Regions from separate parts of the Colwellia sp. BRX10-1 genome, predicted to be linked through region 4. Evidence: predicted binding sites of a transcription regulator. Region 4 holds the regulator's gene; each other region holds the start of a gene.
The links. The regulator sigma-54, encoded in region 4, starts transcription at its own class of promoters, with help from an activator protein. The targets are predictions, from matches to a motif close to GTTGGCACGNNNNTNGNNT.
Positions count from the first base shown of each region.

Region 1: a site for sigma-54 is predicted at 1,635-1,653, ahead of H4J75_RS02610 (PEP-CTERM sorting domain-containing protein). Genes of this name have one in related genera too.
Region 2: a site for sigma-54 is predicted at 5,701-5,719, ahead of fliE (flagellar hook-basal body complex protein FliE). Genes of this name have one in related genera too.
Region 3: a site for sigma-54 is predicted at 4,482-4,500, ahead of H4J75_RS00925 (CmpA/NrtA family ABC transporter substrate-binding protein). Genes of this name have one in related genera too.

Region 1 is NZ_JACGWC010000002.1:30,380-37,843, forward strand. It holds gene H4J75_RS02605 (rod shape-determining protein) at 1-315, opposite strand, end outside; gene H4J75_RS02610 (PEP-CTERM sorting domain-containing protein) at 1,025-1,576, opposite strand; gene H4J75_RS02615 (MSHA biogenesis protein MshP) at 1,771-2,223, opposite strand; gene H4J75_RS02620 (PilW family protein) at 2,213-3,031, opposite strand; gene H4J75_RS02625 (type II secretion system protein) at 3,106-3,681, opposite strand; gene H4J75_RS02630 (type II secretion system protein) at 3,668-4,168, opposite strand; gene H4J75_RS20360 (prepilin-type N-terminal cleavage/methylation domain-containing protein) at 4,195-4,692, opposite strand; gene H4J75_RS02640 (PglL family O-oligosaccharyltransferase) at 4,925-6,556, shown strand; gene H4J75_RS20365 (prepilin-type N-terminal cleavage/methylation domain-containing protein) at 6,626-7,087, opposite strand; gene H4J75_RS02650 (type II secretion system protein) at 7,132-7,464, opposite strand, start outside.
Region 2 is NZ_JACGWC010000001.1:112,440-119,903, forward strand. It holds gene fliJ (flagellar export protein FliJ) at 1-126, opposite strand, end outside; gene fliI (flagellar protein export ATPase FliI) at 193-1,563, opposite strand; gene fliH (flagellar assembly protein FliH) at 1,594-2,388, opposite strand; gene fliG (flagellar motor switch protein FliG) at 2,434-3,483, opposite strand; gene fliF (flagellar basal-body MS-ring/collar protein FliF) at 3,476-5,197, opposite strand; gene fliE (flagellar hook-basal body complex protein FliE) at 5,261-5,626, opposite strand; gene H4J75_RS00535 (sigma-54 dependent transcriptional regulator) at 5,844-7,184, opposite strand; gene H4J75_RS00540 (PAS domain-containing sensor histidine kinase) at 7,171-7,464, opposite strand, start outside.
Region 3 is NZ_JACGWC010000001.1:204,851-212,314, forward strand. It holds gene nirB (nitrite reductase large subunit NirB) at 1-1,879, shown strand, start outside; gene nirD (nitrite reductase small subunit NirD) at 1,906-2,241, shown strand; gene H4J75_RS00915 (ANTAR domain-containing response regulator) at 2,594-3,229, shown strand; gene H4J75_RS00920 (CmpA/NrtA family ABC transporter substrate-binding protein) at 3,271-4,344, shown strand; gene H4J75_RS00925 (CmpA/NrtA family ABC transporter substrate-binding protein) at 4,746-6,092, shown strand; gene H4J75_RS00930 (ABC transporter permease) at 6,216-7,172, shown strand; gene H4J75_RS00935 (ABC transporter ATP-binding protein) at 7,197-7,464, shown strand, end outside.
Region 4 is NZ_JACGWC010000001.1:444,536-451,999, reverse strand. It holds gene pmbA (metalloprotease PmbA) at 1-331, shown strand, start outside; gene mgtE (magnesium transporter) at 435-1,793, opposite strand; gene H4J75_RS02015 (HPr family phosphocarrier protein) at 1,913-2,188, opposite strand; gene rapZ (RNase adapter RapZ) at 2,202-3,056, opposite strand; gene ptsN (PTS IIA-like nitrogen regulatory protein PtsN) at 3,088-3,543, opposite strand; gene hpf (ribosome hibernation promoting factor) at 3,589-3,876, opposite strand; gene H4J75_RS01995 (RNA polymerase factor sigma-54) at 3,900-5,408, opposite strand; gene lptB (LPS export ABC transporter ATP-binding protein) at 5,488-6,219, opposite strand; gene lptA (lipopolysaccharide transport periplasmic protein LptA) at 6,216-6,758, opposite strand; gene lptC (LPS export ABC transporter periplasmic protein LptC) at 6,739-7,305, opposite strand; gene kdsC (3-deoxy-manno-octulosonate-8-phosphatase KdsC) at 7,302-7,464, opposite strand, start outside.

The DNA of each region.
Region 1 (7,464 bases), on a different contig from region 4:
GCGTAAAAAATTATTACTGTGAACTTGTTTAATAAAGTATTGCAGCATTTTTTCAGTAACAAAAAAGTTAGCGATAACACCATCTTTCATTGGGCGAATAGCTTCAATATTACCTGGCGTTCTGCCCAGCATTTGTTTTGCAGCAGAACCTACTGCAGCTACACTTTTTGAACCACCAGAGCGGTCTTGGCGAATAGCAACTACCGAAGGCTCATTCAAAACGATGCCTTGGTCTTTTACATAAATAAGAGTGTTCGCCGTTCCTAAATCTATTGATAAATCATTAGAAAACATGCCGCGTAATTTTTTAAACATAAGATCTAAATATCCTAAAGTGTTATAAAAAGAGAATTAATCTCTTTTATTCTCAACAAAGCATTGAGTTAATCAATGAGCATTTTGTCAAGTTTGTTAATAATATATTATATGGGCTAATCATACCTGAGTGTTTCAAATTTGTGTTGTTTGAATGATAAAAAACATCACTTTTTTAGCATATTTTTAATGACTAAGCCAAAATTGAGGGAATTGTTAATCAATAATGTATTAAATCCCTCATTATTGTTAAAAAGTCATAGTAACATTTTCTCGATTTGGACTAAATGTTACAATTGCACAATTACGTTTATCGGTTATGTTACTTACTTTGCGGTGCAGTTACACTTTCGCCAATCTTTAGTCTTGTATTCAACACCAATAGTTCCCTAATTATTACCATAAAATGACAAAATATTTTTGTAATCGCTTCGAATTACAAATCAATCTTTTTAGATAACCTATTTAATAAATTTCAGCATTTTACCACGAGATAACCATGCTAATTAATCATATTTATCTGTGAATAAAATTTCACTATGACTTATGAATAAAGATGAATGTTCGGCTTAAAAGCCAGCTATTTTTTATCGGCACGTCTTTTCAAATAAATTTAACGAGCTTAATATAGGTCTATATAATTATTTTAAGGCAATAAAAAGCCCCGCATTGACGAGGCTGTTTGCACGTAAACGCTACAAATTCGAAACTATTGAATTACACGATTTCTCACGGATAATGCGATTAAAGCAATGGCAAAAATCATAATTGTTGTAGGTTCAGGTACTTGAGCTGGAGTATTGCGAACGTAAAAAGTTTCATATGCCCAGCTACTTGTATTGTTATCACCCACTAAGTAGGTCTCAATTAGTCCTGCATTAAAACCATCAACATCTATATCAGATACCTCTGTAATAGCAGTATTCCAAAACACAAATGAATTCTTGTATACAAGTTCATTTGAAGCATTTAAGTAACTAAAGTCTGCAATATCTCTATTATTTATAAATATTAATAACTCAGAAGATTCAGCATGTCTCCATCCTTTACGATCCCAGCCATTAAGACTGTCAATTGAATCAGGCGTATAAATAGTATTACTGGCCCACGACGCATTCTCAGCAGACGCCCAAGTCCAGTCTAAGCCGCCAATAGTGACATAGTTATCCTGAGTGAGCTCAGATTTGATTAGCCCTGAGTGGGCAACATTAGATAAAAATAAAAAAATAAACGTGGTAAATTTTAAAGAAAACTTAATCATTATAAACCTCAATTAATGAAGAACATCAGTACACTTGTTTACTACTTAACCAACAATTAAGCACAAGTCATGCCAACCAACCAAAAGCAATAAAAAACAATAGGATAGTGAGGTAAAAATATAATCAACAAAGCTAACTGTAAAAAAACCTAACACTTAAATCACACTTGATTTAAGTGTTTTCCATAAGAGTGTTATAAACTTCTTGCCTCTATCTGAACAGTTCGAGAAGTAACAACACCTCCAATTGAACATTGGCCAACGCTGGTAATCACATAATATGTTGTACCATCAAATACACCATCGTCCTTACAGGTTACTGTTGCTTGACAAGAAGACAAGCCTTCAACATTCGAAAAATCAGGTACAATAATATTGCTCTTGCAAGCCGTTTTAACATTAGTATCGTGTGGAAAAACTTCTAGTAACTGCCATTGAGCACCTGTCTGTGCTGCCGCATAAGCACGGGTGCCTATAACTTCATAGGCAACAGATTCCGCACTTGAGGATAGTATTTTTACTAGCCCCGCCCCCAGTAATGCCAAGACAACAATAACAAAAATAGCGACAACAATTGCACTGCCTTCTTGTTTACTTTTGACTTGGTTTGCAGCATATTTATAATGATGAACTGGATTATGGAACATTTGGCACCTGTATCTCATTATCAAAAACAATTTCTTCAAATAACCTCATAAAATGTAGCCGAATAGATACAATCGCATTACGTTGTAAATTAGCGCCATCGGTACTAAATGCTGAATCATCTGTTAAAAACTCAGCCATTATAGCCCGGTTAATTAAACCAAGTGGTTCACCTGCATTACTATGCCCGGTAACATCGTATCTTATTAAATTATTATTATCACCACTACCTTCAATACAATACATCACTGAATCATCAATAAAATAAACCCGATTCGTTGCGGAATCCTCAGCAAACAGCACTGAGTTTTCTAAGGTTAAAACATGTGGGTCAATAGTACGATCGCTTGAATAAGCTGCACTATCAATAGGATAAAACTTCTTATTTGATTTAAGGTAAACATCGTTTGCCACAACCGGGTAAACAATGACATTAAAGTTTATAATATCGGCACTACTGACAGTAGTTGAAGCGGGTACAATAGTAATTTCATCACTTGCTGAATCTGGAGAAACAGGTATATCAACATATACAGCGCTTGCTTTAATTGGCATAAACTCTAAACAAGTATTAGTTATTCGTGCACTATTAGGCAATGAGGCCCTAAGCTCTCTGTTAAGTCTTTCGATGGCAAAGCGAGCAGACGATAATATTTGATCACGTGCAGTAGCATCAGCATATAACTGGCTACCAAACTGTAAGAAGCTACTTACTCCTACCGATAATATGCCCAGTAATACCATGGCAATGATAAGTTCAATCAAGGTAAAACCTTTTGAAGCTTTACCTTTAAAATTAGTACTTCTCAAAGGTACTCTTTTTAACAAAGAAGCATCCTTAATTTTTTTTACAGTGCTATATGGTTGTCTAAAACGAATTAGCATTAGAAATTCGCCTTATATACCGAAAAAACATAATCATCGTTTTGCGGGCTGCGTACAGTAATAGTAATTAATTTTGCTGTTTTTTCATTATCTGTAGCTGATTGGTATTCACCGCTATAGTCGCTATCATTGATGACTGAAACATTCATATTAAAACCCATATAAATATCAGCAAGACTATTGCCTGAGGAATTTACAATTTCATCGCCAAAATTAATTGAGTTGTAATCGTCTACATCATCAAAATTATTACGTTGTTCACCAGGCTCAGCTCCTAAGTTACTCGAAGCTGTGCAACTAAGCGCAGATATTTCGCCACACCTGACAAAACCACCAGACATATCAGAGTTCTCATCAAACGCTTTACCTAAAATTTCATTAATCATCGATTGCCCTAATTCTGCGGCTCTGATCTGGTGAACTTGTGCGGCGCTTTGACTTGCCATTGGATAAATTAAACTTGTTAACACTGCATAGGTAATAGATAGCACGACAATACCAACAATAAGCTCAATCAGCGTAAAACCTTTCTGCTTATAATTTTTTTTCGCACTCATACAATTAGTTAACAGCATAAATATAACCTTGCTCGTTAATAGCAACAATGAGCGTTTGTTCTTGACCAACTATACTAACTTGGCAAGGAGAAGAACAATTAATCGGCCGACCTAAATGATCAAATGAAAATGGCGTTGTACCACCTGCATATTGAAAATTAACAGTATCATCGATAATTTTAACGATAGTCGTGCTGTTGATATTATTATTTACAAAACTGCTGCAGCTATCATCTGGAATGCCTAGTTTATCATTAGTAATTAAAACAAGGTGGCATTGACTAACAGAAGTATCTTGCATGGTACGTAATTGAATACCACGCAGTTTAGTTACGGTTTCGTTTTGGTAGGTGATTTCTTCATAGCCACCAGAAGTTTGCATTTTTGGAATAATGGTCGTGGCGAGTATACCAATGAGTATAATGACAACTACTAACTCAATTGTTGTGAAACCTTGTTGTTTCAGTAATTTTCTTTGATTGGTGATAAGTTTATTTATGCTCACAAATCATCTCTTAAAATAGTTATAAATTAAATACAGTCAAAAATACTTATTACAGGTGCTATATCTTTCCCTACGGATCCCTGAAAAGTGACCATACAAGGTGACGTTAAACTCGTTGGGGCGTCAATATTTGCAGGATAAATAGTTAAAATTGCCCCCGTATTATTAGCACTAATCACAAAGTCATCTCCTAAATTGATTAATCTACGCCAATAAACTCCAGGAGATCTTGGTACTACAGGGTAACCATAACTAATAGCAAGAGAGTTACCATCTTTTAAAGTAATTGAAGCCGTTCTATCACTTTGATTTCCAGCAACAATGGATTTACTATAAACAAGCGCTGATGCACCTTCTAATGAACCCTTAACTGCTTGTAATGTCGCGGTATTGGCATCGGCAGTTAAGTTTATATACTTGGGTACTACTGTTACTGCAAGAATGCCTAAAATAACAATAACGATCACCAACTCAATCAGGGTAAATCCTTGCTGATTTTTCTTTGGTTGTTTTAGTGTATTCATAGACTTCATCGGTCTTTCACTCTTGTTTAAAAATTCAATTTATTATCATTTGATAGCATATAACATTTATCAAAAAAAATATATCTTGCACCTAACAAACAATCTGGCGATAAGATATTGTAAATACTAGTGAACACCATTAGTCTTTGTATATTGTTTTTTTACTCATTTGATACCATTGCGCCTTTTTCCCTATTTCCGATTTTTTCTCATTTTATACTTCTGCTTTGCCATGCACATAGTTTTAGAAACACCCGGTGGCACAGGGCTTTATTTGTCATTCAATGTTTTTGGTTGGTTAATCGCCACCATACTTATTTCTTTAGGTCTTTGGCAAATTACCATTAACAAAAAAGTCATTCTTAGTAAATTACAGCTTTACAGTTTATTGGGGTTTCTGTGTTTATGTGTGCCTATGTTTTATGGCAGTGAGTTCAGTGACCACGCCATTCCACGCTTACTAGGTTTGGCTGGTGGTTTATTGCTTCTGTTATGTTTATATCAATTTGATGAATTAAGAATAAACCCCCAACAAATTTTATGGTGGATATTAATAGCTGTTGCTCTACAAGCAATTTTTGGCTTAGTACAGTATTTTATTTTAGAAACAGATGATTGGGGAGGTTATACGGTAGGAATTAGTAGACCTCACGGCAGTTTTTTACAACCTAATGTAATGGCAAGTTTTATGTCAACAGGCATTGCGATTGCAATGTATTTATCAGTCTCATCAAAAACATTTTCCATAGATAAATATCAACAAGCGCTCTGTTATTTCTGCTTATTTTCCGCGACGTTTTTAGTGGTGGTGTTGCAGTCAAGAACCGGACATTTCGCAACACTTCTAGTGCTAGCCTTTATCAGCCCTTTTTTATATCTGAAGAATAAAAAACAACTGGGGATTAACTTCCTATTTATAATCATTTCTACTTTAGCTGCAATGCAAAGCTTTGATGATAGTAATGTAGCTAAAAGAGGTGAAAGCAGTTATCAGTCAGAAGGCACAAGGCCTTACAACTTTTATGTAACAACTTTAATAATAAAAGAAAATCCTTTTTTAGGCGTTGGTTACGGTAACTTTGAACGCAAGTTCTTAGACCGATATAACGAGCATAAAATATTAGACCCTAAGTTTAGAAAACCTGAATTAAATCTGTCTCACCCACACAGTGAAGTTTTATATTGGGTTAGTGAAGGAGGAATAGTAGCGTTTTTTGGTATGATTTTTTTCTTTATTGCTTATATGAATAGCTGGCTTAAAATTAATAATAAGTCAGCTAAGCGCTTAGCTATATTAGGTTTGATTACCCCTTTGTTGCTGCACAGTCAATTAGAGTTTCCTTTTTATACCTCTATAAGCCACTGGTTTATTTTTATTATGTTACTTTGGTATACTGATGTACAAAGTAACATTAAGAGCCATGGTATTTCATTAGACAATACCTTCTTACTCCGTTTTCTATCTATATTGTCTCCCATCATTTTCCTCCCTTTCTTGATAACGACCTTACACACAGGCAACATTATTGTTGAACATGAAAAATATGGTTATCAAAATATTGAGCGTTTGTTAGATATTGAAAACCCTATCGCTTGGCAAAGTAGGCTAGATAAAAACATTTATGAGCATACATTAGTTGCTGGGTTGCGAGAGAAAAGCCCTCAAGCTTTACAGCGATATATTAATTGGGGACTTGAGCGTGTTAGACATGCTCCAAGAAAGAGCATTTATTCAAATATATTGCTATGTTTAGATATTATGAAACAGGAAGTTGTATATCAGAGAGTTTTAAAAGAAGCTAAATTCACATATCCGCTCGTTGAAGATTGGGGAATAAATATTGTAGAGTCTAAAAATGATTAGTGTATTAATAAACATCTAATAATAAAAAACCGAGCAATGCTCGGTTTCTTATTACAACAAAGCTTCTGACTAACAACCAGTAGTTGTAGAATTAATAGTGGGACGTGTTTCAGCATTATTTACAGAACTACTGTCATAAACAGCAATACAACTTGTTACGGTTACACCGTTATCATGCTGAAAAGTACCAACAGCAGTTGATACTTCAGATAAATCTCCATCGATATCAATTAAATCACCAATAGATGCATTTGTTGGCCAGCCATAATTTAAAAGAATGTTTGAAGAACCAACACTGATCGCTTGACCTGCTGATGCCGCACTAATTTTACCCGCAACTAATGCTTTAGCGTGTGCTAGATCAGCAGCTGAGTTTAATGCACCTCTAACTCCTTCGACTACTGATGCCTTGGCATCTCCAGTCAAATCAAGAAACTTAGGTGCTGCCGTTGCAGCTAAAATACCTAAAATAACGATAACGATAACTAATTCAATTAGCGTAAAACCGGCTTGCTTTTGTAATTTTTTCATAATTTACCTTTTAATTTAATTTTAAATTCTTATCTATCTAACGATTAGTTTATTACTGCAATATTAATCTCTACACGACTAGTCGCAGGATAATAGGTAAAATTGTTGCCTATATTTGCTACACCCGGGTCAACAAAAGCACCCGTTGTTGCGTCTTTATTCAATGTTTCTGTTAAATAATAAATACAATGTGAGTCAGCGACATCACCTGTTTCAGCAACAATATAATTTGTTGTACTGTCTGAGTTAGCAAATGTTTCTAGTGTTGGAGGTTGTTGAAAAATATTATCCCAAATTTCTTTACAGTTAGCTGCGTCGAAACCACCACCTAATGTTGCCCCATCGGTTAAACCCGTTACATAACCAGGACGTACACC
Region 2 (7,464 bases), 330 kb from region 4:
ACTGACACTTTGTAAACGTTCAAGATTTTGTTGGTATTCAAATTCAGCAGTTTGCAGTGCTTGCGCTGCTTTTTTTTCTTTATCCTGTTCATAGCGATGTAAGGTATTTAGTTGCTTTAATGGCATAACGTCCTCCTAGATAATACTAAACAGCTAATCAATTTTTCGAAAATAGCGTTAACGTTATTATGTTTAGGCATTTTGCTGGCCTTGTTTTGCTTGCGCGTGTGCTTGCGCTGCAGAAAGTATTTCTTGAAGTTGCGTTAAGCTTTGATCATAAGGAATAATTTCCAACATTTTTTGTTGTAGGAAGAACTTGATCACCGGCATTAAATCAATGGATTGATCAATGCGAGGATCATTACCACGGCTATAAGCGCCAATAGCAATCAAATCTTTATTTTGCTGATAGAGTGAGTAGACTTGCTTTAGTTGCCGAGCAAGTTGTTGATGCTCATCACTGGTCACCATCGGCATAACACGGCTAATCGAGCCTTCAATATCAACAGCGGGGTAATGCCCTGAATCGGCTAAGGCACGAGATAAAACAATATGTCCATCTAAAATAGCACGCGCCGCATCAGCAATCGGATCTTGTAAATCATCACCTTCGGTTAACACGGTGAAAAATGCGGTAATTGATCCCTGACCATCGCCACCGTTACCGGCTCGTTCAACAAGTTGGGGTAACTTTGAAAAGACCGAAGGCGGATAACCTTTGGTTGCCGGTGGTTCGCCGACAGCCAGTGCTATTTCTCGTTGCGCTTGGGCATAACGCGTTAGCGAGTCAACCAGTAGCAAGACATTCAGACCTTGATCACGAAAGTACTCAGCAATTTGTACGGCAGTTTCACAGCCTTTTAAACGCATTAATGGCGAATTATCGGCAGGCGCCGCAACAACAACTGAACGTGCTCGCCCTTCTTCGCCTAAAATTTCTTCGATAAACTCTTTAACTTCTCGACCACGTTCGCCAATTAGCCCCACAACGATAACATCAGCAGTTGTGCCGCGTGTCATCATGCCTAACAAGACACTTTTACCGACACCTGAACCGGCAAATAAGCCCATACGCTGACCAATACCAACCGTTAAAAAACTATTAATAGCGCGCACACCAACATCAAGTGGTTCAGTGATACCACGCCTTGATAACGGATTAATCGGCTTATTGTTTATTTGATAGTTGCCTGAGTTCTTGATTGGCCCTTTGCCGTCGAGTGGTTTACCAACACCGTCAACGACTCGGCCAAGTAAATCCATTGAAAAGGGTAAGCGAGCTTTAGTTGTCAGTGGCACAACGCGCGCACCCGGTAAAACACCTTGTAAGCTTTGCTCTGGCATTAGAAAAGTTATGTCTTTAGAAAAACCAACAATTTCAGCGATTAAATCGCCTTGTGCCGTTTCGACTAAACATTGGCTACCAACTGCCGCTTTTACGCCAACAGCTTCAAGCGTTAATCCGACTACTCGGACTAAACGCCCAGCAACAGAGACTTTATGCGGGTGCACAAACTCTTGGCAGTTTTTTAGTCTTTCATTAAGGCGAGAAATATCAACCATAGCGGTATTTTGACTCTTTTGTACAAGAAATTACTGATGTAGTGCATCTTGCAAAAACGAGTCCAATACTTCTTTTATTCGAGATTTAACACTCAGATCGATATTAGAGGTGCTATTTTCAATTTGACAGCTACCCGGAACTAATTGCGGGGCAGCGAGTAAACGCCAACCTTGTTCTTGCACATGTTTAGCGCCAAATTGCTTTTCAACACGTTTAATATCGTTGGGGTGTAATAAAATTTGTGTTTGCGCTTCTTGGCTGGGTAAAGCTTTTATACCCGCAGAAATCGCAGCAATAATAATATCAGGGTTAGTTTTAGCTTCTTCTAAGGTAATCGCTTCGGTGAGTTCTACGACAAGATGAAGTAATTGTTGTTCAACATTTTTTTCGACATCGAGTAATGGCTTATGAAGCTGTTCAGTAAGTGACGCCCATGCAGCTGATTGTTCATCGATACTTTCTTTTGCTTCGGCTAAGCCAGTTTCAAGACCTTCTTGGTGACCAAGTACCATACCTTCTTCATGACCAGAGACTTTACCTTCTTCATAACCTTTAGCAAAACCTTCTTCCTTGCCCTGATTAAGGCCTTCATCAAATGCAGCTTGACGAATGTTTTCAATATCTTCTGCCGTTAATGGCGCGATTTCTTCTTCAACAAAATCTTCAGGGGGCTCGAAACGCCAAGCGGCTTTCTTTCCCATAGCATTGGTTGTTTCATCTTTAATTTTATTTTCAGATTTAACCGTCGGCAATGACCAAACATCGGTTTCTTGTTCGGGATTATGTTTAATAACTTCAGCATTCGATTTATTTAATAATTTCATAATATTTTATAACAGTAAGTTTTGACTGACCTAAAAATATAAGGTTTATAAGAACTCATCACCACCACCAGCGCCACCAAGCATAATTTCTCCAGCGTCAGATAATCGTCGAGCAACAGATAATATTTCTTTTTGTGCGGCTTCAACTTCACTAATACGCACCGGTCCCATAGCTTCAAGGTCATCTGCCAGCATTTCAGCGGCACGTTTGGACATATTAGCCATAATTTTTTCTTTCAGTACATCATCTGCGCCTTTAATTGCTTTCATCAACGCATCTTGTTGTACTTCACGTAATATCGCTTGAATACCACGGTCGTCTACATCGGCAAGGTTTTCGAAAACAAACATCAAGTCTTGAATTTGTTGACTCATCTCTTCGTCATGTTCACGAATTGAATCCATTAGCATGCCTTCAACATTGGTATCCAAATAGTTCATAATGTCAGCTGCTGCTTTTAAACCACCCATTTTAGCGGCTTGTGCACCTGCTTGACCGGCAAACTGTTTTTCCATAATTTCATTAAGTTCTTGTAATGCTGCCGGTTGAACTTCTTCAAGGTTAGCAATACGCATCATTAAATCTAAACGCACTTTTTCGGCAAACTGGCTCATAATTTCAGCCGATTGATCAGGGTCTAAATAGGAAAGTACAATGGTTTGAATTTGAGGATGCTCGTTACGAATAATATTGGCTACTTGTTTTGAGTCCATCCATTTCAATGAATCTAAACCTTTTGCACCGCCTCCCATGACAATTTGATCAATTAAATTGCCGGCTTTGTCTTCACCTAATGCTGCAGTTAATGCCTTGCGAACGAATTCTTCACTTTGGAAGCCAATGGTACTGAAGTTTTGTATTTCATGGATAAAGAGCTTATGAACAGCGGTAATTTTTTCTTGGGTGAAATCTTCCATGGCAGCCATAACCATGCCCACTTGTTGAACCTGCTTAGGCTCTAAGTGTTTTAATATTTGCGCGGCATCTTCTTCAGATAAGCTTAGCAATAATATCGCAGCTTTCTCTGCACCATCAAGTTTGTCAACGTCAAAACCCTTAGGTGCAGGGGCTAACTCTTGCATTTCATCACTCATCTTCGTTCAACCAACTTTTAACCACTTGAGAGGAAAGTTCAGGCTCATTAGCAACAAGCGCTCGAACAGCTTTTAGTATATCTTCATCGCGATGTAAATCAGGTAATTGTAAACTACCATCAGGTGCAAAACCTACTGCCGCCGCATCAAAGTCTGATGTTAGCATATCCATGGTTTCATCACCCAAATCAATGTGGCTATCGAGTGATTTATCACCGTAGTCATCAGGTGTTTGATCAGGGTTAATAAGACGTTTAAGCATAGGTTTAACAACGGCAAGTATCAATACAATAATGACTAATGCGCCCATGCCTAATTTGAAAAACTTTAATATGTCGGCATTCTCATAGAAAGGAACTTTAGGAGCATCCTCAATAATTTGACGAGAGAATGGCAAGGTAACGACTTCTAATACATCACCACGTTGTAAATTAAAACCAATACTCCCTTGTAATAAGCGACGAATATTTGACATTTCTTCAACAGATCTCGGTGAATCGGTAATCGCGCCTTCAGCATCAGCAGTTGCCAAGTAATCAAGTGCAACAGAAACGCTTACTCGACGAACGACACCTGCTTGTTGTTTGGTATGGCTGATAGCTTCGTCTAATTCATAATTTTTTGTTGATTCAAGGTGTTTACGACCAGGCATTGATCTTTGTTGTGCACCACCATTCGCATTTTCTGGAATATTTGAATCAAGTGGTGGCTGATTGCTTAACGCTCCAGGAATACCACCAAGTAAACCGCCAATCGTGTTGTCTTCAACTTTCATTTCACTGCGCAGTGCCGGTAAATCTGAATTATAACGACGCTGCATTTCTTCACTTGAGGTGAAATCCATGGTCACATTAACTTGTGCGGTGTAGTTCCCTAAACCAACGACAGGGATGAGTATGCTGTCTATTTTGTTTAAATATTCATTTTCTCTTTTTTTCTCCATTTCAAACTCTTTGCGTGAGCGAGAAGAAACAGAGGTTTGTGAGCCGGAATTAAGTAAACGACCATTTTGATCTGTCACTGTAACTCGGTTAGGTTCCATACCCTGAACGGCAGAAGCAATAATATCAACAACAGAGTCAACTTCTTCTTCAGATAACATCCGCCCTTTACGCATAGTTAGTACCACAGTGCCAGATGCGCTGCGGGTACGTTTAGCAAAAATATTTTCGCGGGGTATCGCCAGTAAAACTTTTGCTCTAGAGATAGCTTGCAGTTCTTCAATGGTGCGAGCCAATTGCTGCTCACGAGAAAACTTAAGACGTTCTGTTTCAAGGCGCTGGCTGACACCAAAACCCATATCTTGCATAATAATTTCACTACCTTCTGTTGGTTCATCAGATAAACCTTCACGAGCAAGTAAAATTTTAATTTCTTGATATTGATCACTTTGTACTGAAATAGTGTTGTTTGCTTGACGGTAATCCACTTGGTTAGCGTCTAGAAAGTCCATTGTTTTGATTAATTGTTCGGTAGGTTGTTTGGCAAGAAATCTATATTCGGCTTGATTTGCCCACATAATAACAAAAACAGCAATAGCTAAACAAATTGCTAATGCCATAATTAAGGTGACTTGGCGTAATAAATCGACATTACCCATAGCAGAAGCAAAGCCTGATTTTTGCTCATCAGCCATATTATCAGCACCATCACTTGCCATTAACCCGGTGCCGCCATCGGCAGCAACCATTGAATTATTATCAGTATCAGCCACTTAATTTCTCCACTACCACTTGATTTTATTACGAAATACTATCTATTTTATACTAAGGTATTGTTAAACTGGCATATTCATTATTTCTTTATATGCTTCAACAAACTTATTACGTACTTGTACGGTGGCATCAAAAGCAATACCAGCTTTAGCGGAAGCAACCATGGTATCAGCGAGCGTAACGCTTCGGTCGCCCATTTCAAAAGCTATTTTCTTTGCTCCAGACTCTTTTTGAATATCATTGACATTATTCACCGCATCTTTAAGCATATCGCCAAAATTACTGGTCGACTTATTCAGCGCTGGAATAGCACTGTCTCCCATGCCAAGGTTATTGCCCATTTTTTCAAATGAAGCCCCCTGCACCGAAGAGTTTCCAAGCGACATACTTTGCATTTGTGCGTATAAAGAATTGGTATCGATATTCATGAGCTACTCACTTGTGTCAATTTTTTGCTACTAAGCCTATAAATAACGGTTTAAGTAACGATATAACGATGATATTGCAAGCATGGTGCCAGTATGAGAATTAAAGAATTATCGAGGTTATGGAAGGTTTAATGAGTGAAAACTGCAAATAGCAGTAAAGCCAATATTTTAAATGAAAATATTGGCTTTATAGGAAAATTACCCTTTTGAGCGATTGTTAGGCTGGTATTTGAATGCCCGAATCACGCATTCTTGCTATTTTATAGCGAAGCGTTCTTGGGCTAATGCCTAATCGTTCAGCAACATCTTTACGGCTACCTTGGCAAGCGGTGAGGGTATCAAGAATAATTTGATGCTCTTGTATTTTTAATTCATTACCAAGCATGTCTTCGCTATTATTTTCTAACGCCACGTCAGTAATAATTTCACTGTCGAAATTTTCAATTAACAAGTCACCGGCATTAATAATCTGGTCGCTATGCAAAATAATGGCTCGTTGAATAACATTATCTAATTCACGAACATTGCCTGGCCAATCGTAACTCGTCAGTTTATTTCTCGCCGAAGCGGTTAGTTCTGGAATAGCCATGTTATTCGCTAACGATGCTTGAGTAATTAAATGTTTGGCTAATGGCACAATATCATCTCTGCGTTTATTTAATGCTAACCAAGTTAATGGAAAGACATTTAAACGGTAGTAGAGATCTTCACGGAAGATGCCATCTTTTACAGCCACTCTTAAATCACGGTTGCTGGTTGCGATAACACGAACATCAAGCTTAATTGTTTTACGACCCCCTAAGCGTTCAACTTCTCGCTCTTGTAAGACCCGTAAAATTTTTGCTTGTAAGCCAAGATCCATTTCAGTGATTTCGTCTAATAAAATAGTACCACCCTGTGCTTGTTCAAATTTACCTGGGCACGCTTGAATGGCTCCAGTAAAGGCACCTTTTTCATAACCAAATAAAGTCGCTTCCAGCATATTCTCTGGAATTGCAGCACAGTTTATGGCAACAAAGGGCTTATCACTTCGGTTCGAATGGTAATGAACGTATTGTGCTAATACTTCCTTGCCAGAGCCACTGGGGCCGAGCACCATAACAGAAGCATCTGTGGTCGCGACTTTCTTTGCTAACGCTAATAGTTCAATACTTTGTGCGTCAGCAACCACAGGTTCATGCCGACTAGTCACATTCAATGGCACATATTGGTTAACCATATTAAGTAGCACTTCTGGCGCGAAAGGTTTTGCCATATAATTACAGGCGCCATCACGCATCGCTTGAACAGCATCATGAATCGTACCGTATGCCGTCATTATCAGCACAGGTAAATTTGGCCAATTTCTTTTAATACTATTGAGTAGTGTTAAGCCCGACATACCATCCATTTGCACGTCACTAACGACGAGATCAACACTTTGTTCTTTAAGCGTGAGTAAAGCATCTTCACCTGATTGAGCTTCAATACATTGATAACCTGATAACTTTAAAGTATCCATCAGGGCTTCACGTAATCCTGCATCATCTTCAACAACTAATATTTTACTTTGATTCATTAGTGTTCTCCCCGTTAACATTGTTTGTGTCTAAAATAGGTAAGTGAATACAAAAGTGCGCGCCCTCTCCTGGCTTACTCACTAAGCGAACATCGCCTTGATGAGCCTTAGCAACTGACTTTACCACCGCTAAACCTAAGCCGGTTCCCTGTGCCCTTGATGTATAAAAAGGTTCAAAAATTTTATTGGCAAGCTCTTCACTAATACCTTGACCATTATCTTGTACACTAATGTAAGCGTATTCATTTTGGCAGTAGGTGGTAATGGATATCTCCGCACC
Region 3 (7,464 bases), 240 kb from region 4:
GAATTTTGCCGATGGAACACATTTAGAAACTGACGTCATCTTATTCTCAGCCGGTATTCGCCCCTATGATAATTTAGCACGTGAATTTGATTTAGCGGTTGGCGAGCGAGGCGGCATTGTGGTTGATAACAACTGTAAAACCTCTAACGAAAATATTTACGCTATTGGTGAGTGTGCTTTGTGGAATAACTTTATTTTTGGTTTAGTGGCGCCAGGCTACACTATGGCTAAAGTGGCTGCCGATAACATTATTGGCGGTGAACAGCAGTTCACTGGTGCAGATATGAGCACTAAATTAAAATTAATGGGTATGGATGTCGGATCGATCGGCGATGCTCATGGCCGTACTCAAGGTTGTAAAAGCTACGTCTATTCAAATCAACCTGACCAAATTTATAAAAAAATAGTGGTCAGTGCCAATGGTAAAGAATTAATAGGTGCGGTTTTAGTGGGTGATACCAGTGAATACGATACCTTATTGCAATACGCATTAAATGGTATTGAATTACCAGAAAATCCCGACGGTTTAATTTTACCTAGCTCAGGCGAAAAACCCACCTTAGGCGTGGATGCTTTACCTAATACCGCGACTATCTGCTCATGTTTGAATGTCACCAAAGGCGATATTATTGCTGCTATTGATTGTGGCGCCGTTGATGTCGGTGAAGTAAAGTCTTCAACGAAAGCAGGAACAGGCTGTGGCGGTTGTGCCGCCTTATTGAAAAAAGTAACAGATCACGAATTAGAAAAACGTGGGGTAGAAATTAGCACTGACCTTTGCGAACATTTTGCTTACAGCCGGGTTGAGTTATTTCACATTGTGCAAGCAGAACAAATTAAAACCTTTGACCTGTTAGTAGAAAAACACGGTTCAGGTTTAGGCTGTGAAATTTGTAAGCCAGCAGCTGCGTCTATTCTCGCTTCGGTTTGGAACGATTACATATTAAAACCCGACCATGTATCACTACAAGACACCAATGATGTCTTTCTAGGTAATATGCAAAAAGATGGTACTTATTCTGTCGTTCCACGTATGCCAGGCGGTGAAGTAACCCCAGATAAGTTAATTGTTATTGGTGAAGTCGCTAAAGAATATAACCTATATACCAAAGTAACAGGCGGCCAACGTATCGACTTATTCGGCGCACGTGTTGACCAATTACCGGCGATATGGAAACGCTTAATTGATGCAGGTATGGAAACTGGTCATGCCTATGGCAAATCGTTACGTACGGTTAAATCTTGTGTTGGCAGCACTTGGTGTCGTTACGGCCAACAAGACAGCATGGCAATGGCCATTTTCTTAGAAGATCGCTACAAGGGCTTGCGTTCTCCTCATAAAATTAAGTTTGCGGTTTCGGGCTGTACACGCGAGTGTGCTGAAGCACAAAGTAAAGACATTGGTATTATTGCTACTGAAAACGGCTGGAACTTGTACGTCAGTGGCAATGGCGGCATGAAGCCTCGCCATGGCGACTTATTCGCGACTGATTTAGATGATGAAACCTTAGTGAAATATATCGATCGTTACTTAATGTTTTATGTGCGTACCGCAGATCGTTTAACCCGTACTTCTGTCTGGTTAGAAAACCTAGAAGGCGGCTTAGCCTACATGGAGAAAATAGTTAAGGACGATCACTTAGGGATTAATGATGAATTAGAAAAGCAAATGCAAAATGTCGTTGATACCTATCAATGTGAGTGGAAAACAACCATCGAAAGTGAAGAGCAATTAAAGCGTTTTCGTCAGTTTGTTAACTCTGACACTGTCGATGGCAACATCGAATTCGTTACTGAGCGTGATCAAATTAGACCCGCTCAAGGTGATGAGAAAAAATATGGCGTTCAAATTCAAGCCGTTGATTTAACACCTGCATAAATACGTTTACGAATAAGGAAAATAAAATGACAACAGAAAATAGCTGGCAAACCATTTGCTCAACCAGTGATTTAATTAAAAACTCAGGTGTTTGTGCATTATTAGCAAACAAAGAACAAGTGGCTTTATTCCAAGTAGGCAAGGACACCGTTTATGCTATTTCTAACTTTGATCCCTTTGGTAAAGCAAACGTTTTATACCGCGGTTTAATTGGTGAAACTAAAGGTAATATTTACGTTGCTTCACCCTTATTAAAACAACGCTTTGTTTTAAATTCAGGAGCCTGTTTAGATGATGATACTTTAGCGATTAAGACCTATGAAACACGTGTTACTGATGGAAAATTAGAAATATTTGGTTAAGGATTTCATCCTTTATTTTCATAAAAATCCTAGCGAAGTTAACGGTGCTGGGATTTTTATTTTTTACCATTCATCATTAAATTTAAGCCTAATATGACTCACTTAGCATCTGCTAAAAAAAAGTCTGCATACGCGAAGATTAATTATCCCAATTCTACATGCTAAGGTGTTTAAACAGTTCAATCCTAGAAGAGGTTATTTTGGTGCACCTTTGCATCACAAACTAATAAAAACGAGTATAAAAAATCAAAGGACAATCCTAACCAATTGATATAAATGTAATTAAACTTCTGGTGTGAATTGTGCTTTAATATTTTAAATATACTTAATTCTTAATTTTAATTTGAATAAATTGAAAAATAAAACCTTGTCTTTACCTAATAAAAATACGATATATCAGGATGTTCCATCAGGATTAAAAGTATTGCTTGCTGAAATAAACCATGCAAAAGCAAAGGTATTAATGAGCGTACTGATAAATGAGCAATATGATATCTATCATGTTGCTCATTCTGGCGTACCTTTATTAAGAGATGTTAAACAGCTAAACCCAGACGTTATCATTATTGATATAGAATCTCCAAACAGAGATATGCTTGAAAACCTCAATAAAATTTCTCAATTCGCCCCAAAACCTATCGTAGTTTTTTCAGAACAACAATGTGCCAATACTACCATTAATCAGATGGTCAAATCAGGGGTTAGTGCTTATGTGGTAGGGGAAGTTAACCAAACAAGAGTGAAGTCAATTATTGATGTGGCTATTGCGAGATTTGAGCTTTTTCAAGGACTAAAACAAGAACTTGCTGACACTAAACAAAAATTGTCTAGCCAGAAAAGTATCGATAAAGCTAAACGTTGGTTAATGGAAACAAAACAACTGTCTGAAATAGATGCGTATCACTTCATTCGAAAAATAGCGATGGATAACAGCCAGAAAATGGATGATGTTGCCAAAAACATCCTTTCTGTTGCTAGCATTTTTTAGATATTTAAAGACGTTTTAAAGAATTGTAGAGAATATCAATTATGTTTAATATTGAAAAAAAAAATATAACCCTTGGCTTTATGCCATTAACAGATAGTGCCCCCTTAGTCATTGCTCATGAAATGGGATTTTTCGAAAAATGGGGGCTTAACGTAAACCTAACAAAACAAAATTCTTGGGCCACATTAAGAGATAAATTGCATAGCGGAGTTATTGACGCCGCCCAAATGTTAGCCCCTATGCCCATTGCCTGTAACTTAGGTTTACACGGACAAAAGTCAACCGTGATTGCCCCAATGATATTGAGTCGTAACGGTAATGGCATCACGTTATCGACTAAACTCTACCAAAAAATATTATTACAACACAATACCAATGAGATCAGTATGCCATTTTCGGCCAATATATTGAGACATGAAATAGAGCAACGAAAAAAAGAAGGTAATAAATTAACCTTCGCTGTCGTTTTTCCTTATAGCTGTCATCATTATCAACTTGTTGAATGGCTAAAGAATAGTGATATCGATCCATCAGACATTAATTTATTAATTGTACCTCCTTCAAACATGGTGCCATCTATGCATTCAGGGGATCTTGATGGCTTTTGTGTCGGTAGTCCTTGGAATGCTAAAGCGGTTAGAGAAGGTGTTGGCATCACAGGTGTTACTTCTTCTGACTTATGGGAAGATTCACCTGAGAAGGTGCTTGGATTAATGTCTGATTGGCAAGTTAAGCACCCAGAAACAACATTTGCTTTAGTATCTGCTTTATATGAAGCATGCCAATGGCTTGAAAATATTCCCAATCGCTTTGAAGCAGCGAGGTTCTTGAGTCGTGCAAAGTATTTAGACACACATATCGACGTAATTGCGCCTTCATTAATGGGGAGTTGCCTAACCCTTAACAATACATCACCTCGTAAAGTAGAAAGCTATCAACAATTTTCGACATTAGGTGATCCCACATTCAATAGGCCAGCACATCATTACGGTGAAAACATTGCCAAATTAATGCAAGCGTGTGGACACATAAACAGACAACAAATAACGGATCTAGACATTACTTCGATCTACAGGGAAGATATTTATCAAGCTGTAATATATAAGAATAAGTAGAGCCTTTATTAAAATGAAGTATCTGCCTACAGGCCTATAGACACCAAAATAGTGCAAATACTTCTCACTGTTGGAGCAAAGTATTTAATCAAAAAACATAAAGCAAAGTAAGTTACTGATTTTAAATACAATTAATAGGTGGCACTAATTGTGCTTTATAGTTAATAGCGTTTTCATGTTAATTCAATCAACAGCGGTTGTTTTAACGATAAAGTGAAAATTGACTCAAAACTTATTTCGTTAAAACTAATCGCACTGCAACGACGTAGTCATTATTAGTTTGGCATTGAAGCCCACAGTACTCGGATTGTATCCGAAGTACTGTGGGCTTTTTTTATTTGGAGAAAGGTATTTTGAAAACGACTTTAAAAAATGAATGTAAAAAATTATGCCGTACTGTTATTGCAGGACTATGTATTTCTGGCTCCCTACTGACTTCGTCTTTGCAAGCAGCAGAGCTAGGCTACCCAGAAAAAGAAGAACTTAAATTTGGTTTTATTAAATTAACCGATATGGCCCCTATCGCTATTGCTTATGAGAAAGGATTTTTTGAAGATGAAGGCTTATACGTCACGATTGAATCTCAAGCTAACTGGAAAGTATTACTTGATGGCGTTATAGATGGTCGATTAGACGGTGCTCACATGCTTGCTGGCCAACCCATTGCAGCAACGATTGGTTACGGGACTAAAGCTGAAATCATCACGCCTTTTTCAATGGACTTAAATGGCAATGCGATTACTGTTTCTAATGAAATTTGGAAGCAAATGAAGGTCAATATTCCTAAGCAAGCCGATGGAAGACCTGTTCATCCTATTAAAGCTGATGCCTTAAAGCCTGTTGTAGAAAAGTATCTTGATGAAGGCAAACCTTTCAACATGGGTATGGTGTTTCCAGTGTCGACACATAACTACGAGTTACGCTATTGGTTAGCGGCTGGTGATATTCATCCTGGATTTTACGCTCCTCATAAAGGTGATACATCAGGAAAGATTGACGCACAAGTGCTGTTGTCAGTAACGCCTCCTCCACAAATGCCAGCCACAATGGAAGCCGGCACTATTTATGGTTATTGTGTAGGTGAACCTTGGAACCAACAAGCCGTATTTAAAGGCATTGGTGTGCCGGTCGTTACCGATTATGAAATTTGGAAGAACAACCCGGAAAAAGTATTTGGTATTACTAAAGCCTTTGCTGAAAAATACCCAAATACCACCATTCGTTTAACACGCGCATTGATTCGTGCCGCTAAATGGTTAGACGAAAACAATAATGCTAACCGTCCAGAAGCAGTGAAAATTTTATCTCAATCGAACTATGTTGGTGCTGATTACGACGTTATCGCAAACAGCATGACAGGGACTTTCGAGTACGAAAAAGGCGATGTGCGTTCAGTACCTGACTTCAACGTATTCTTTCGCTACAACGCCACTTATCCTTACTACTCTGATGCTATTTGGTATTTAACACAAATGCGTCGTTGGGGACAAATTAGCGATGACAAACCTGATAGTTGGTACAAAGATATTGCCGCACAAGTTTATCGTCCTGATATTTACATGGCTGCAGCGCAATCATTAGTTGATGACAAGTTATTGTCTAAAAGCGACTTTTCAGACTTAGTCGGTGAAGACGGTTTCCGTGCTCCTCAAAAACACTTTATTGACAACATTGTTTATGACGGTACTCAACCAAACGCCTATATAAACAAGTTTAAAATTGGCCTAAAAGCCGGTGACAAACTTTAGAACCTTGTCGTATTTTAGCCAGTACTTTACTGAGTAGTTATGCGCTGTCCATTAACTGGCAGCGCATAAAGGAGAGCAAAAATGACTGCTGTAATTAATAAAAAAACATTAGGTATTGTGCCAATGAGTAATAACAAAATAATCGGGTCCTTTATTTCAGAAAAGGCACAAGCGTTGATATTACCTATGGCCGGTATCTTCTGTTTTATGCTGCTATGGTCGTTTACGGCAAGTAGCATTGATACTTCGCTCGGAAAATTCCCTGGCCCCAGTGCAGTGGCTACTCAAGTAGTTAATTTAATTGATGAACATAATGCTGAACGCGCCAAAGAAGATGCTTTTTATATTCGCCAGGACGAACGAAATAAAGTGCGAATGGCAAAAGATCCAAGCTATCAAGCTAAAATACGAGTTTATACCGGTAAAGAAACATTTTTAGACCAAATATTCACCAGTTTAGTGACGGTAGTTAGTGGCTTTTTAGTGGCTGCTGTTGTTGCTATTCCCTTAGGTATTGCCATTGGTTTAAGTAAAAATTTAAATACGGCAATAAACCCTATTATACAAATTTTTAAACCCGTATCTCCTTTGGCTTGGCTACCGATAGTAACCATGGTAGTCAGTGCACTTTATGTATCTCCTGATCCTATGTTTGCTAAATCTTTTATCACCTCTTTAATCACAGTAACTTTATGTAGTCTTTGGCCTATGGTCATCAACACTTCTTTTGGTGTGGCTTCAATAAATCAAGACTGGGTGAATGTCAGTAAAGTATTAAGCCTGCCTAAACACGTGCATATTCAAAAAATTGTTTTACCTGCTTCCATTCCTGCCATTTTTACTGGCATGAGAATGTCATTAGGTATTGCTTGGATGGTACTTATTGCGGCTGAAATGCTGGCACAAAATCCAGGGTTAGGAAAGTTCGTTTGGGATGAATTCCAAAACGGCAGCTCACAATCTCTTAGTCGCATTATGACCGCAGTATTAACCATAGGCCTTATTGGCTACATGCTTGATAGAACCATGCTGCAACTGCAAAGAATATTGTCTTGGGACAAATCAAGCGCACAACTTTAGCCAATATAGGATTAAGGAAATCACATGAGCATTATTTTAGACATCAGCAAAGTAGATATGGTATTTCCAACCCCTAAAGGCGATTTTACCGCGTTAAAGGGTGTTGATTTACAAATAAAAAAAGGTGAATTCATTTCACTTATAGGTCATTCAGGTTGTGGTAAATCAACCGTATTGAATATTGTTGCCTGTTTGCACAGAGCAACATTAGGTGGCGTATTATTAAATAACAAAGAAGTAACAGAACCCGGCCCTGAACGTGCTGTTGTTTTTCAAAACCATTCATTATTGC
Region 4 (7,464 bases):
CGGTGGTATTCATAATTGGCAAATTAATGCCAAAGGTTCTGCCAATGGCGGTGACTTTAATGCCATGTTGAAAAAACTCGGTACTGGCTTTCTTGTCACTGAATTAATGGGACAAGGCGTTAATGTAGTCAATGGTGATTATTCACGTGGCGCTGCCGGTTTCTGGGTTGAAAACGGTGAAATTGCTTACCCAGTATCAGAAGTTACCATTGCGGGTAATTTATCTGATATCTTTAAAGGCTTAGTTGCTGTCGGTAGTGATGTTGACTTACGAGGCAGTATTTTAACGGGTTCATTGTTAATTGAAGAGATGCAGGTTGGCGGCAATTAATCAAATCGTGTTATTTTAATAAGGTACATTTGATTATTAAAACCAACAGACTAGTATTGAGATCTTGAAAAGGTATCAAGATCTCAATAAGCCAATATCTAGTTTAGGTTAGGAATAAAGTTGCAGTACCTAAGAAAGCGAATATTCCGACCACATCGGTAATCGTTGTTAATATCACACTACCAGCGAGAGCAGGGTCAATATTCATCCTTTTCAAAAACAGCGGGATAGCGACACCAGCGATACCAGCAGCGGTTAAATTCATTAACATTGCAAAGGCTATAACGCCACCAAGCATTAAATTTTGTTGCCAAATAGCCACAACACCAGCAATTAATACCGCCCAGATAACGCCATTAAGAAAACCAACAGCAAGTTCTTTCTGAATAAGTATTCTCGCATTTGAGTCGCCAACATGGCCTAGCGCAATGGCGCGAACAACCAGTGTTAAGGTTTGGTTACCGGCAACACCCCCCATACTAGGCACTAAAGAATTTAAAATAGCTAAAATAGCCAGTTGGCTTAAAACACCTTCGAACATACTCGATACAGCAACAGCAAGTAGTGCGGTAATGAGATTAACGCCAAGCCAAATAGAGCGTTGTTGCGTGCTTTTTAAAACCGGAGCAAAGGTATCTGCCTCTCCATCTAAGCCCGCCATACTCATCATTGAATGTTCGGCATCCTCACGAATAATATCAATAACATCGTCTATCGTGATACGACCAAGCAAACGGCCTTCATCATCAATAACTGGTGCAGAGAACCAATCAAATTTTTCAAAGAGTTGCGCTACGTCACTATCAGACAAATGCACTTGAATTGCTTCAATATCTTTATCAATGAGTGTTGAGACGATAATTTCAGGTTTAGCGGTAATGATCGCCGCTAGAGAAACGGCGCCAATAAAGTGATTCTTACCATCAACAACATAAAAAGAATCGGTCGCTTCAGGTAAATCACCCCGTAAGCGCAAATAGCGCAATACCACATCAACCGTTACATCGGGACGAATTGTTATGGTATCGGTATTCATGATACCGCCAGCGGTATCTTCTTCAAATGATAACGCGGCTTCGACTCGACCTCGGTCTTGCGAGTCCATAGCACTTAATACTTCTTGATAAACACTATCGGGTAGAGTACGTAAAACTTCAGCTAAATCATCAACATCCATGCCTTCAGCAACGGCGGCTAATTTTTCAGGGCGGATAGTTTTTAAAATACCTTTTCGAACTTCCTCATTGAGTTCTTCAAGTACTTCACCGTGATTATCAGCATCGATAAGTTGCCATAAAACGGCACGACTTTTCGGGTGAGATGACTCTAATATTAAAGCAATATCATAAGCTGGCATGTTCTGTAGTAATTTTCGAACGTGCACAAACATACCGCTACCAAGTGCTTTATTGACTTGTTGCAGGCGTTGATGATTTTGTTGTTGCTCTGATATTTCCGGCATAAAGTTTTCCTGTGCCGCAGTAATACGAAAATTATATTGTTTATATCTTAGTCAAGATGCGCTGGCTAAGGTGTTGTAATGAATGATAACGTAACTTTATTTTTTATTCAGTCTTTTTATCATTCGTCTTCATCAAATTTATCAGAAAATAACTGGCATACATCGTCAAGTGCTTGTTGAGCATCTTCTCCTTGGGTAATAACCTCTACGGTTTTTCCAAAGCCACCGGCCAGTAACATTAACCCCATAATACTACTGGCATCAGCTTCTTTGCCCTCTAAGCAAATAGTAACGTTAGCATTAAGCTTTTGGCTTAACTGGGCAAGTTTAGTGGCAGCACGTGCATGTAATCCCAGTTTATTGCTAATGGTTAATGATTTATTATATTTTGGCATACAGTGACCGTTATTAAGTGCTTTGTATTTTAATGTCGCGATGATGAGACTGGACATCTTCGCGTTCTTTTCTAAGATTGTTTGCTAATATTTCTGCAATATAAACCGATCGGTGTTTTCCACCCGTACAACCAATGGCGATAGTAATATAGCTGCGATTGTTTCTTTCTAAGTGGGGTAACCATGTCATCATAAAACTGTTAATTTGCCAGATAAATTTAGTGACAATCGGTTGGCTAGCAAGAAAGTCTCGCACGGGTTGATCTAAACCGGTAAAACCTTTTAAGTCTGTTTCCCAAAAAGGGTTAGGCAGAAAACGTGCATCAAAAACATAATCTGCGTCTTGTGGTACACCGTGTTTAAAGCCAAAAGATTCAAACACCACCACCATAGATGCCGAGGTTTTGCCCAAAATTCGCTCACGCACTAAATCAGATAATTGATGAGGTGATAACTGACTGGTATTAATATACAAACCCGCACGCGTGGAAATAGGCTCAAGCAGCTTTTTCTCTAAAGAGATGGCTTGGTCGAGTGGGATATTTTGTTTAATCAAAGGATGTAAACGACGCGTTTCACTAAAACGTCGAATAAGATCAGAGTCATCAGCATCTAAATACAGAATATCGAGTTTTACTGTTTTTGGTAGATAATCTAATATTTCTGAAACGTCATTAGGATCATTGGGTAAGTTACGTACATCTAAACTAACCGCTACCTTGTCGTAATCATTAATAACGGTATGTGCTAATGCAGGCAATAAATTCACCGGAATATTATCGACACAGTAGTAGCCTAAATCTTCGAGTACACGTAAGGCGACACTTTTACCTGACCCTGAGCGACCACTGACTATCAAGAGTTTCATTTGAGTTTTCCTGGATTATTATTAGATTTTATTAACGTTTAGCATGCTTTATTAAAGTAAAAAGCTCTTGCGAATTTTGGCATTTTCTTACTTGCTTTGCGAACTGTTTAGTACTAAATATTTGCGCAATACTTTGTAAGGTATCTAAATGTTGTTGGCAGTTTTCTTCGGGGACAAATAACGCAATAATAATATCGACAGCACGGTTGTCTATCGCATCAAATTCAACGGCTTGTTCACTGGTCAGCAATACAGCAATAACTTGTGACGTGTTAGTTAATCGACCATGAGGAATCGCAATGCCATTTCCTATGCCGGTAGAGCCAACCTTTTCACGCGCCATTAAGCTTTCGAATAATTGATGAGTATCAATATTGTCGAATTTTTTTGCCGCAGTTGTGCTAATTATTTCAAGGAGTTTTTTTTTGCTTGTACCCTTAATCGCACACAGGGTGCAATCAAGGGTAAGGATATCTTGCAACTTCATTATACTACTTAGATTCTTTGGTGAGTGAACAGGCGATAAACAGCATTAATGCTGATTCGTTTTACCTTTGTACTTCAATATTTGCCGGTCAAGCTTAACAACAAGACTATCAATAGAGGCATACATGTCAGCATTTTCAGCTTTTGCATGTAAATCAGAGCCACTAACGTGAACAGTCGCTTCAGCAATTTGATTTGATTTTTCAACGGTGAGAACAACATGAACATTATTGATATGATCAAAATGTCGGCTTAATTTTGCCATCTTAGTCGTGACGTTTTCTCGTAAAGCTTCGGTAATGTCAACATGGTGGCCAGAAAGATTAATTTGCATAAGCTTAATTCCTCATCTTTTCGTTAAAGTAAACTTTTTCGTTGGTTAGAAGGTGGAATAGAAAGTGACTCTCGATATTTTGCTATGGTACGTCGAGCTACATTTATCCCTTGATCGGCTAATAAATCAGCCATTTTACTATCACTAAGTGGTTTTGCTGGGATTTCGGCAGCAACAAATTTTTTGATTAATGCACGAATAGCTGTTGATGAACATTCGCCACCGCTTTCGGTGCCAACATGGCTTGAGAAGAAAAACTTCAGTTCGAAAATTCCACGTGGCGTATGCATATACTTTTGTGTCGTCACTCGTGAAATGGTTGATTCATGCATATCGACAGCTTCGGCAATATCATTTAAAACCATTGGACGCATGGCTTCATTACCATGTTCAAAAAAGCCAATTTGACGTTGCACAATACAGTTTGACACTTTTAATAAGGTATCATTACGGCTTTCTAAGCTTTTAATAAACCATTTAGCTTCTTGTAAATTTGAGCGAATAAATTGTGTGTCAGCTGTCGACTTCATCGAACGTGACATCGAAGCATATTGCTGATTCACCGAAAGTTTTGGCGCAGTATCAGGATTTAATTCGACCACCCAACGGCCATTTTTCTTTTCAACAGAAACATCAGGAATAACATACTGATCGTCACTCTTCATCACACTATCGCCTGGTCTAGGATCAAGTGATTGAATAAGGCGCACCACTTCGCGCAGTTGCTCTTCTTTCAGTCGAGTTTTACGCATTAATGTACGATAGTCTCGGCTACCCAGTAGATTAATATGGTCACGCAAAACTAACTTACTTTCTGCTAACCAAGGTGTAGCGGGGTCAAATTGATTAAGTTGAATGATTAAACATTCTGAAATAGAACGAGCAGCGACACCGACAGGATCAAAGAGGTTAATACGTTTTAGTACCACCTCAATTTCATCAAGCTCTACTCCTTCAATGGCAACACTTTCTAAAATGTCTTCACTAGATACCGTTAAGTAACCGGCGTCATCAACAGCATCAATAATTGCTGTCGCTATAGCGCGGTCTGTTTCGGTAAAAGGGCTTAATTCCATTTGCCAGCGCAAATGATCTTGAATGGAGTCTTGAGTCTCGCCTTGGTAAGTATAATCTTCTGAAGCTGGGCCTGAGCTTGAACTTGCTGCACCAGCCGTGTAGTTATCATCCCAAGTGGTATCCATGTTTAATTCTTCAGGGATATCGTTCTTGTCCATGGCTTCAGTGGTGGTGATTTCATCAATGGTAGGCGTAGCGTCTTCGCTACCATCAGAAGCAGGGGCTTCTTTAACGTCACCAGTACCGGCAGTGTGAGCTTCTTCAAGGTTGTCAGTACTTTTATCTTCGGGATTATTTGAAGACTCATCCATTTCTAATAATGGATTACTTTCTAAGGCTTCCTGAATTTCTTGTTGAAGCTCTAACGTAGACAGTTGCAGCAATTTGATTGCTTGCTGCAACTGTGGCGTCATGGTTAATTGTTGTCCTATGCGGAGTTGTAGAGTAGGGCGCATTTAGGTCATTAACTTCCTATTATTTTTAATGGGATATTTTCGTTTTTTTCATACGAAGATACTATTCATTTACTGACTACTATAGCGTGAATTGTTCACCAAGGTATACATCTCTTACGTGTTGATTTGCAAGAATTTGATCTGCAGTACCTTCTGCAATAAGTTCACCATGACTAACAATATACGCATGTTCACATACATCGAGAGTTTCACGTACATTGTGATCAGTGATCAACACACCAATGCCACGTTCTTTTAAGTGTAGAATAATTTTTTTAATATCACCTACTGAAATTGGGTCAACACCAGCAAAAGGTTCATCTAATAAAATAAATTTTGGTTCAGCAGCTAATGCGCGAGCAATTTCTACTCGGCGGCGTTCACCACCAGATAAGCTCATGCCTAAATTATCTTTGATATGACCTATGTTGAATTCTTCAACAAGATGTTCTAATTTCTCTTCGCGTTCAGCATCTGATAATTCTTTTCGTGTTTGTAAAATAGCCATAATATTGTCGTAAACACTGAGTTTTCGAAAAATAGAGGCTTCTTGTGGTAAATATCCGATGCCTTTTCTCGCACGCTCATGCATAGGCGCTAACGTCAGGTTTTCGTCATTTAAGATAATATCGCCACTATCACTTTCAACTAAACCCACAATCATATAAAAAGAAGTTGTTTTTCCGGCACCATTTGGGCCCAGTAAACCGACTATTTGTCCTGCTGAAACTTGCATACTGACATTTTTAACCACTTTTCTGCCTTTATAGGCTTTGGCAAGGCCTTTTGCCATTAGGGTGCTAGTGCTCATAAATTAATTTTTTCCTGAGTTTTCGCGTCTGTGGTTGTCGCTTTAATTTTTTCTTTCGGCTGAAAAATCGTTTTAGTGCGTTCGTTAGATTTACTTTCAGCATTAACATACTGAGTGGCAATATTGTAAGTAATTCTACTGCCACTAACCTCACTACCTTCTTGCTGTAATAACGCATTTCCTGAAATTATCACTAAATTATTTGCGGGCTCATATCTTATTTCGTCTGCTTGTAAGCTAAGAGGAGTACCATCGGCTAAGGTTTGTTTAAAGGTTGCTGGCTTCCCTTTAGCGATATAGGTTTTTTCTTCACTGCCAGATTGAGTCAGCACTTGTACTAAATCAGCACGTATAACTAATGAACCTTGAGTGATCACCACGTTATCAATATAGCTGAATATTTTATTTTTAAGATCAACGGCTTGTCTTGAAGCGTTAATTTCAATCTTTTGTTTTATATCAAATTTTTCAGCGAAAGCTGACGAAAATAGCGGAGTTGATAACAATAAGCACAGTAGGCTATTTTTTAACAATTTCATAAATTGATTTCACATGTTTAGTTAGTGTCATTTGGTTGGTGTTTAAGTCGACAATTAAACCTTTACCATCGATGGTAAATCCTTTACCGATAATTTTAATTTCTTGTTCTGAACTTATGATGTTAGTTTTTAGATCAAGTTCAAAGTATTTTCCTTGAACTTCTTGTAATAAGCTATCGGGATCTGTTGCTAACAGGCGGACATGCTTTGCTAATTTTACCCGGTTGTTATTGTATAATATGCCTTCATTGGCAGATATTTTCCATGCGGGCGCATCATTTTTGGGATGAAGTGTGTATTGAGGAAACTCAAAGTTGGTAATACTTAACTCAGGGTAATGTTCCATACGATGGGCATCAACAACATAAGCTAAACTTCCTTGATGTTTATAAACATTACTGTGTAAATTTTCGGCAATAAAATCAGGGGTCAGCGTCTTATCAATCGCTTGTAATTGTGGTGCTGAGGAATTTCTCCATTCAATTATACCGTAAACGCCTCCCGCAATTAGAAAAAACAACAAGGTTAAACTATAAAGTCGATTCATATACTCGCACCCGAAGCATTTGCTAAGGTGTTTTGGCTAAGCATGATTAAATCGCATATTTCTCGAACAGCACCAAAACCGCCATGGTTAAAAGTGGTGTAATTTGCGATAGATAAAATACTTGGGTGGGCATCTTGAACAGCAATACCCAAGCCTACG